DNA from 2 places in the Streptomyces sp. NPDC002623 genome. Region 2 is predicted to be linked to the other one. Evidence: riboswitches for the same ligand, from Rfam matches in the RefSeq annotation. Region 2 holds a riboswitch; the other holds the start of a gene.
The links. Region 2 has a riboswitch for cyclic di-AMP ahead of ACWD4O_RS10425 (M23 family metallopeptidase). Riboswitches for the same ligand answer to the same signal wherever they lie in the genome.
Positions count from the first base shown of each region.

Region 1: it holds a riboswitch for cyclic di-AMP, as region 2 does, so the genes downstream of both, ACWD4O_RS00495 (M23 family metallopeptidase) here and ACWD4O_RS10425 (M23 family metallopeptidase) in region 2, are expected to answer to the same signal.

Region 1 is NZ_JBSFWB010000001.1:124,510-128,859, reverse strand. Features, by position in the region: gene ACWD4O_RS00510 (bifunctional acetate--CoA ligase family protein/GNAT family N-acetyltransferase) at 1-288, opposite strand, end outside; gene ACWD4O_RS00505 (HPr family phosphocarrier protein) at 467-748, shown strand; gene ACWD4O_RS00500 (GntR family transcriptional regulator) at 898-1,593, opposite strand; gene ACWD4O_RS00495 (M23 family metallopeptidase) at 1,782-2,525, opposite strand; cyclic di-AMP (ydaO/yuaA leader) riboswitch at 2,540-2,707, opposite strand; gene ACWD4O_RS00490 (M16 family metallopeptidase) at 2,932-4,320, opposite strand; gene ACWD4O_RS00485 (M16 family metallopeptidase) at 4,317-4,350, opposite strand, start outside.
Region 2 is NZ_JBSFWB010000004.1:488,967-493,316, reverse strand. Features, by position in the region: gene ACWD4O_RS10435 (PrsW family intramembrane metalloprotease) at 1-547, shown strand, start outside; gene ACWD4O_RS10430 (aldo/keto reductase) at 555-1,499, opposite strand; gene ACWD4O_RS10425 (M23 family metallopeptidase) at 1,657-2,691, opposite strand; cyclic di-AMP (ydaO/yuaA leader) riboswitch at 2,701-2,867, opposite strand; tRNA gene ACWD4O_RS10420 (tRNA-Met) at 3,174-3,247, opposite strand; gene ACWD4O_RS10415 (dihydrofolate reductase family protein) at 3,307-4,350, opposite strand, start outside.

The DNA of each region.
Region 1 (4,350 bases), on a different contig from region 2:
GTCATAGCGTACGGTTGCGATGAACTCGCCGCCGATGGTGGCCGCGAGTCCCACCCTGTCCACAAAGTCGTGGTGCGTGAAGCGGTGGACGTCCTTTGCGGACAGGCGCGGGTAGGGCGCGAAGAAGCGGTAGTACTTCGACTCGTCCGAGACCTGCTCGTAGAAGCTGACCAGGCGCTCGGCGTCATCAACGGTGATGGGGCGGATGCGTGCGGTGCCGCCGTCGCGCAGCACCACGTCGGCCTCCCAGTGGGCGGGGTACTCGTGCCGGTCCGACGCGCTCTGCATGGGGCCCAGAGTACGGCTCGCGTACGACAACGGCGCGAGGCAGTCTGTGGAGGACGCACGTCGGATCGAGGCCGCGATCCGACGACCACGTCGGGACGGGACGCATGGACCGCCCCTCCCGGGCTTCACGTGTGGAACACTGGTCTAGACAACCTGAGACACTGAAGGGCAGCATCACATGGCTGAGCGCCGCGTCAACGTCGGCTGGGCCGAGGGCCTTCACGCCCGCCCCGCTTCCATCTTCGTCCGGGCCGCCACGGCCGCAGGTATCCCCGTGACGATCGCCAAGGCCGACGGCAACCCCGTCAACGCGGCCTCCATGCTGGCCGTTCTCGGCCTGGGCGCCAAGGGCGGCGAGGAGATCGTCCTCGCGTCCGAGGCCGAGGGCGCGGACACTGCCCTCGACCGGCTCGCGAAGCTGGTCGCCGAGGGTCTCGAGGAACTCCCCGAGACCGTCTGAAAACCCTGACGGCGCGCTGCCTTAAAGTCGTCGTCCCGCAACACCGAAGGGCTCGTCCGAATTGTCGGGCGAGCCCTTTGAATTTCCCGCTCATGGGCAGCAGAAATAGTGCCCCGCGAATTAACTCCTCTTTGTATACGGCCCCCGTGTTAATGCCGCAGACCCGTCATGTTTACGGGAGGTTGCGAAGTCCTCACACGGTCGACGCGCTCCACGCCGCCGGAAAAGCGCAGCCGGTGCACGGCCGTCGCGCGCTCGGTGTGCAGCGCCGTGACCGCACGCGCGCGCTCCCCGTCGCCGCGCGCCACCGCGTCCACGATCGCGCCGTGCTCCCCCCAGGACTCCACCGGGTCCGCCGGGGCGTCCACGATGTACATCCAGGCGATCTTGTGGCGCAGCTGGGTGAGCATCGAGGTCAGGGCCTGGCTTCCGGAGGCCTGGGCGAGCGTCTCGTGGAACCAGCCGCCCAGGGAGCGCAGATCCTCGCTGTTGCCCCTCCTGGCCCGCTCCTGGCCCAGCCGGACGAGACCGCGCAGCACCTTCAGATGGGCCTCGGTGCGCCGCTGGGCGGCCCGGGAGGCGCCGAGCGGCTCCAGCAGCATGCGCATCTCCAGCAGGTCCGCAGCCTCCTGCTCGGTCGGCTCGGCGACGCACGCGCCCGCGTGCCGCCGTGTGACCACGAAGCCCTCCGCCTCCAGCGTGCGCAGCGCCTCCCGGACGGGCACACGGGAAACGCCGTAGCGGCGGGCGAGGAGTTCCTCCGTGAGGCGGCTGCCGCGCTCGTAGACACCCGCGACGATGTCGTCCCGGATGGCCGTGCACACCGAGTGCGCCGGAATACGCATGACGGACCTCCGCCTTAATCCCCGTGAAACGTCGACGATTGACGTGTGTTCCGTGACTCTATTGCAATCAGCGGGAATTTCCGATGGCGGACTGGAATCCGTGGATATTTTTTGGACAACAGGATCTCGAAAACGACGAAAGCCCCGGCCGGGAGGGCCGGGGCCGAACGATCTGTCGCCGTGCGTCGTCAGACGTTCACGCCGTGCGCGCGGAGGTAGGCGACCGGGTCGATGTCCGAGCCGTACTCGGCGGTGGTGCGGGCCTCGAAGTGCAGATGCGCGCCGGTGACGTTGCCGGTCGCGCCGGACAGCGCGATCCGCTGGCCCGGGGTGACCTGCTGCCCCACCGACACCTCGATGGACGACAGGTGACCGTACTGGGTGTACGTGCCGTCGTTCATCTTGATCACGACCTGGTAGCCGTACGACCCGCCCCAGCCGGCCTCGACGACGGTGCCCAGGCCGACCGCGTGCACGGTGGTGCCGCTGGCCGCGTGGAAGTCGACGCCGGTGTGGCTGCCGGAGGACCACAGGGAGCTGCTGGCCTGGTAGCCGGTGGACACGTAGGAGCCGGTGATCGGCAGCACGAAGGCGTTGAGGCGCTTGCGCTCGGCCTCGCGGGCGGCACGCACGCGTGCCTCGCGCTCCTCCACGGCCTTCTTGGCGGCGGCCTCGCGGGCGGCCTGCTCGAAGGCCGCCTGCTTCTGCACGGCGACCTGGTCGTCGAGCTGCTCGGCGACGGACTCGCCGACCGTGACGACGGGGATCAGCCCGGTCTGCTCGGGCGTGGGCTCTGCGGCGAGGGCCGGAGTGGAGGCGACGGTGGCCATGACACCGGTGGTGGTGAGCGCCGCGACGCCCGCCGCGCGAACGGTGGTCCGCTGCATCCGGCTGGGCCGACGGTGCTTCCCGGTGGCGCAGGTGATCGCCATGAAGACAGGGGTATCCTTTCCTTCCCTCTCGCCTACCGGGTTAGCTGACGGGTTCGGAGCAGGAAGGTCTCCTACGGGCCCCCTCGCAACTCGCGCGGGCGTCCGATTCACCCCAGGGACTTCACAAGTGGGTCCCCGGCTCCCCTGGCTCGCGCCGTACGGGGACTCGGCGATGACTGTCCGGTGCCGCGGCTGCGGCGCACTGCCTGACGAACAGCCCGCACGAAGCTAAGCGGGGCAGGTTTCAATCCTCAAACGAATCCCGGTTTTTGTAGCGCATCCCACAGGGCAGACAGGCAACCTCCGCCCCAATTCGGACATTTAGCGGCCCTGGTGACGCTTCCGTCGACCAGGGCCCCTACACGCGCGTGCCGTTGCCGGGTCCGCGCCGTGACCGCGCCGCGGACTACTCCGCGGACACGACCTTCACCTCGCCGATGCCGAGGGCCTCGACCGGCGCCTTGATCTGGGCCGCGTCGCCCACGAGGACGGTCACCAACCGGTCCACCGGGAAAGCGTTCACGGCCGCCGCGGTGGCCTCCACCGTGCCGGTCGCGGCGAGCTGCTGGTACAGCGTCGCCTGGAAGTCGTCGGGCAGGTGCTGCTCGACCTGGTCGGCCAGCGTGCCCGCGACGGCCGCCGCGGTCTCGAACTTCAGCGGCGCCACCCCGACCAGGTTCTGCACGGCGACGTCACGCTCGGCGTCGGTCAGCCCCTCGGCCGCGAGGGTGCGCAGCACCTTCCAGAGGTCCTCGAGGGCGGGACCGGTGTTCGGGGTGTCCACGGAGCCGCTGATGGCGAGCATCGCGGCGCCCGAGCCGTCCGGGGCGGACCGCAGGACCTGCCCGAAGGCGCGGACGCCGTAGGTGTAGCCCTTCTCCTCGCGCAGGACGCGGTCCAGGCGGGAGGTGAGGGTGCCGCCGAGGCAGTACGTGCCGAGCACCTGCGCGGGCCACACGCGGTCGTGCCGGTCGGCGCCGATACGGCCGAGCAGCAACTGCGTCTGGACGGCGCCGGGGCGGTCCACGATGACGACCCGGCCGGTGTCGTCGGCGGTCACCGGCGGCACCGGCCGCGGCTGGGCCGAGGAGCCCGTCCAGGCGCCCAGGGTGTCGCTCAGCAACGCGTCCAGGTCGACGCCGGTGAGGTCGCCGACGACCACGGCGGTGGCCGTGGCGGGGCGCACGTGCTTCTCGTAGAAGGCGCGCACCGCAGCGGAGTCGATCTTCTCGACCGTCTCCGCCGTGCCCTGGCGCGGGCGGGACATGCGCGCGGTGGCCGGGAACAGCTCCTTGGAGAGCTCCTTGGCGGCACGCCGGGAGGGGTTGGCCAGCTCGTGCGGGATCTCGTCCAGCCGGTTGCGAACGAGGCGCTCGACCTCGCTGTCGGCGAACGCGGGTGCCCGCAGGGCGTCGGCGAGGAGGCCGAGGCCCTTGGGCAGGCGCGAGGCCGGCACCTCGAGGCTGAGCCGGACGCCGGGGTGATCGGCGTGCGCGTCCAGGGTGGCGCCGCAGCGCTCCAGCTCGGCGGCGAACTCCTCGGCGGAGTGCTTGTCGGTGCCCTCGGAGAACGCGCGCGCCATGATCGTGGCGACGCCGTCGAGGTCGGCCGGTTCGGCGTCCAGCGGCGCGTCGAGGAGGATCTCGACGGCGACGACCTGCTGGCCGGGGCGGTGGCAGTGCAGGACCGTCAGACCGTTGGCGAGCGCGGCGCGCTCGGGCGCCGGGAACGCCCACGGCTTGGCCTCGCCGGCCCGGGGCTGGGGGTGGAAGTCCATCGTGGCGAGCTCGGTCACCGGGCCGCCTCCTCGTTCTCGTCCTGGTCG
Region 2 (4,350 bases):
GGTGCGCGAGGAACTGCCCGCCTACGCGGCGGCCGGCTGGCTCACCCCGGCCGAGCCGTTCGCGCTCGGCTCGATGCGGGCCCGGCGGCTGGCCCGGGTGTACGCGGGCCGCCACCTGGGCCGGCCGGCGGCGCGGGAGGTGGCCCGGTACGAGGCGTACGCGACGTCCCTCGCGTTCCTGCGGCATCGCGGCCGGCGGGGGCGGGCGAACGCCGACTTCGTCGTCCGGGAACGGGAGCTGCTGAACGAGCTGTGGCGCCGCAAGGACGTCGCCCGGCCCGCGCTGGACCACGCGGCCCGGATGACGGCCCCTCCGGTACCCGTACCGATGGCTGCGCCGCCCTGGCCGATGTACGGGGCCTACGGGTCGCACGGGTCGTCGTACGGGTCGTCGTACGGGTCGTACGGGTCGTCGTACGGGCACCCCCAGGCGTACGGGCACCCCCAGGCGTACGGGTACCCCCAGGGGCACAGCTCCGGGTACCCGGCAGGGCAGGCCTACGGGTATCCCGGAGGGCCGTACCCCGCCCCCAACCCCTACCGATAGCAGGAGGTCAGGCCGAGGCCCGGGTCAGGCTCGTGATCTCCGTGTCCGTCAGTTCCAGCTCCGCCACCCCCAGCAGCGCCGGCAGCTGCTCGACCGTCCGCGCGGACGCGATCGGCGCGGCCACGGTCGGCTGTGCGGCGAGCCACGCCAGGGCGACCGTGGCGACCTGGGCGTCGTGGGCCTGTGCGATCTCGTCCAGGGCGACGAGGACCCGTCGGCCCCGCTCCGTGTCGAGGTGCTGGGCGGCGCGGGGGGCGCGGGCGCTGTCCACCGTCGTACCGGGCCGGTACTTGCCGGTGAGGAAGCCGGACGCCAGCGCGAAGTACGGGACGGCGGCGAGGCCGAAGCGGGCGGCGAGGTCCTGGAGACCGCCCTCGTAGGTGTCGCGCGAGACCAGGTTGTAGTGGGGCTGGAGGGCGACGTACCGGGCCAGGCCCTCGCGGTCGGAGAACTCCACGGACTCCTGGAGGCGCTCGGGCGAGATGTTGGAGGCGGCGATGTGCCGCACCTTCCCCGCCTTCACCAGCTCGTCCAGCGCGCCGACGATCTCCTCGACGGGCACCTCGGTCTTGTCGAAGTGCGTGAAGTAGAGGTCGATGTGGTCGGTGCCCAGCCGGCGCAGGGAGGCGTCGGCGGCGGCCTTGATGTTGGCGGCGGACAGGCCCGGGAACTCGGGGTGCTGGCTGACCTTGGTGGCGATCACGATGTCATCGCGGTTGCCGCGGGCCTTGACCCAGCGGCCGATGATCGTCTCGGACTCGCCCCCGCTGTTGCCCTCGATCCACGCCGAGTAGGAGTCGGCGGTGTCGAGGAAGTTGCCGCCCGCGGCGGCGTAGGCGTCGAGCACGGCGAAGGCGGCGGGTTCGTCGACGGTCCAGCCGAAGACGTTGCCGCCGAGGGCGAGCGGGAAGACCTCGAGGTCGGAGGAGCCGAGTTTGCGAAGAGAAGTCATGCTTCGTCAACGGGCGCCGACCGCGTGCCGATTCCACGCTCAACGCGAAGAACACGTGAACGCCCTGCCGCCCTGACGTCGGGGGTGGCCGTCAGGGCTGCAGGGCGTCGAGCAGAAGAAGCAAACAGAAATCGATCAGGGTTCCCGGAGGGAGACCTCAGGGGTTGAGGCCCTTGCTGCGCAGCCAGGCCCCCGGGTCGATGCCGTCGGAGCTGCCGCCGGGGTGGACCTCGAGGTGGAGGTGGGCCCCGGTGACGTTGCCGGTGGCGCCCACGCGGCCGATCACATCGCCGGTGCCGACCTTCTGGCCGACACTGACGCTGATCGACGACTGGTGGGCGAACCAGACCTCGGTGCCGTCGTCCAGCGTGAGGATGGTGCGGTAGCCGTAGGAACCGGCCCAGCCCGCCTCGGTGATGGTGCCGCTGTGGACGGCCTTGATGAGCGTGCCGGTCGGCGCGGCGAAGTCGAGACCCGTGTGGTAGCCGGAGGACCAGAGGGAACCGGCCTGGCCGAAGGTCGAGGTGATGGTGTACGAGGAGGTCGGCAGCGTGTACTGCGTGGCCAGCTCGGCCAGGCGCGCGGTCTCGGCCTTCGCGGCGGCCTCGTCGGCGGCCTTCTTCTTCGCGGCGGCGGCCTTGGCCTCCGCCTCCTTCTCGGCCTTGGCGACGGCGTCGGCCTGGGCCTTGGCCGCGGCGGCCACGGCGGCTGCCTGGGCCTTGGTCTCGAGCTGGGTCTGCTGCGACTCGGCCTGCGCCATGATCCGGCTGCGCAGGGCCTCGCCGGCGTCGGTGGCGCTCTCGCCGGTCTCCTCGGCGGCCTCGGAGCCGAAGCCGGCGAGGGCGGGCGCGGCGTCCGCGGCGGGCTCGTCGTCGGAGATGAGGGAGCCCACGTTGGGCAGGTCCGGCATGGAGATGGAGACCGGGGCCTTGCCGGTGTTGGCGCTGGCCATGCCGCCCGCGCTGACGGCGGCTATGACGCCGACGCCGAGGACGGTGGAGCTGCGGGCGAACCCGCCGCCGCGCTGCTTGGCGACGCGGTGCTTGCCGCGTACCGGGCGAATGGAATCCGCGGTGGGGTTCCACTCCTCCCAGGGGCCCTCGTCGGTGCGGACGCTGCCATAGGCCAAGGTCTCTGCGGACCGCTGGCTCGGCACGAACGGGGCTTCTGGGACAGGCCGGTTGGACGCCACGCGGGCGTACTCCTTTCCTTCCGTCGCCTACCGGGTTAGCTGACGGGTTCGGAGCGGGAAGGTCTCCTACGCGCGTAAACCGGTCGTGGACTCTGCGAGTTCACGACGGCTTCCGCGAGATTCACCCCAAGGTGGTGGTTCCCCGGTTCCCTTGCGGGATTCGGCAGTGCGCACGGAGCCGACTCTTGTGCCGGCTGGGACGACCGCGCTGCGTTATCGAACGTTAATAGACCCGGGGTCAGGTTTCCAAGCTCTTCCGCTTGATCAACAACATTTCTGGCCTGGACTTTCGACCCATGACCGATGAAAAACGGGCGAGTTGGCCAGACTCAGCGATCACACAGGCATTGACAGGATGTCAGCCGTTACGCGGAGGGGGATCACTCGCTCACCTGCAGTGACGGCAGACGGCACACAGAGAAGAACGGGGAAAACACCGAGGGCCGGAATCCATGTTCTGGATTCCGGCCCTCGGCCTTGAGTAGCGGGGACAGGATTTGAACCTGCGACCTCTGGGTTATGAGCCCAGCGAGCTACCGAGCTGCTCCACCCCGCGCCGTTGAACACAACTGTACGCCATCTGCGGGGCCGCAAACACCACGGTCGAGCAGGGGGTCACAGGAGGTGGCGATTCGGGGCCTTCGCCCGCTCCTCGTACTCCGGGAGGCCGAGGACGTCGACGCCCTCGGCCGTCAGCAGTCCGGTCCCGTCCGCCTCCGTCACGAAGGTGTCCGGCTCACGCCAGGCCGTGACCACCCGGCGCACCCCCGCGTCGAGGATGAGGCGGGCACAGGGCGCCGGGCGCGAGGACCGGCGGGCGCACGGTTCGAGGCTGCTGTAGACGGTGGCCGTGGGCAGCCGGGGATCGGCGGGGTCGAGCTTGGCGAGGGCCGCCTCCTCGGCGTGCACGACCGGGTCGCCGGCCTCACGGGAGTGGCCGCGCGCGAGTTCCGTGCCGTCGGCGGCGACGATCACCGCGCCGACGCTGAACGCGGTCCGCGACGGCGGGCACCGCTCCGCGAGCTCGCAGGCGAGGGCCAGCCAGTGCCGGTCGGCGGCGGCGGGCAGCGGTCCGGCGCCGGGGGCGGTGGGCTCGTAGCGGTGCAGGACGACGTCCTCGATGCGCCGGGTCTCCAGCAGGCGCAGGCGGCCGCCCTGGTAGCCGCCCGGCCCGAAGAGGCGGGGAGCGCCCGGGTCGCCCACGAAGAGCGGGGCGAGGACGAGCTGGAGTTCGTCGGCGAGGCCCTGCTGGAGCAGCTGGGTGTGGACGGTTCCGCCGCCCTCGACCATGAGCCGCCGCACGCCCCGCACATCGTTCAGGTGTTCGAGCAGGTGGCGCCAGTCCAGTTCGGGGCCGAGCGCCACGACGTCCGCGGCGAGGCCGAGCGCGCGGGCCCGCTCGGCGCCCTTCTCCGTCGTGTACACGACCTTCTCGCCGCCCGTGTGCCAGAAGTTCGCGGCCGGGTCGAGGTCGCCGGAGCCGCTGACGGTGACCTTGAGGGGGTACTCGGGCAGTCCGGCGGCGACCCGGGCGGCGCGGCGCTCGGGGGAGTTCACGAGGAGCCGCGGATTGTCGGCGCGGATCGTGCCGGCCCCGATGAGGATGGCGTCCACGGAGGCCCGTACGTCGTCGACGCGGTCGAAGTCGGCGGGGCCGGA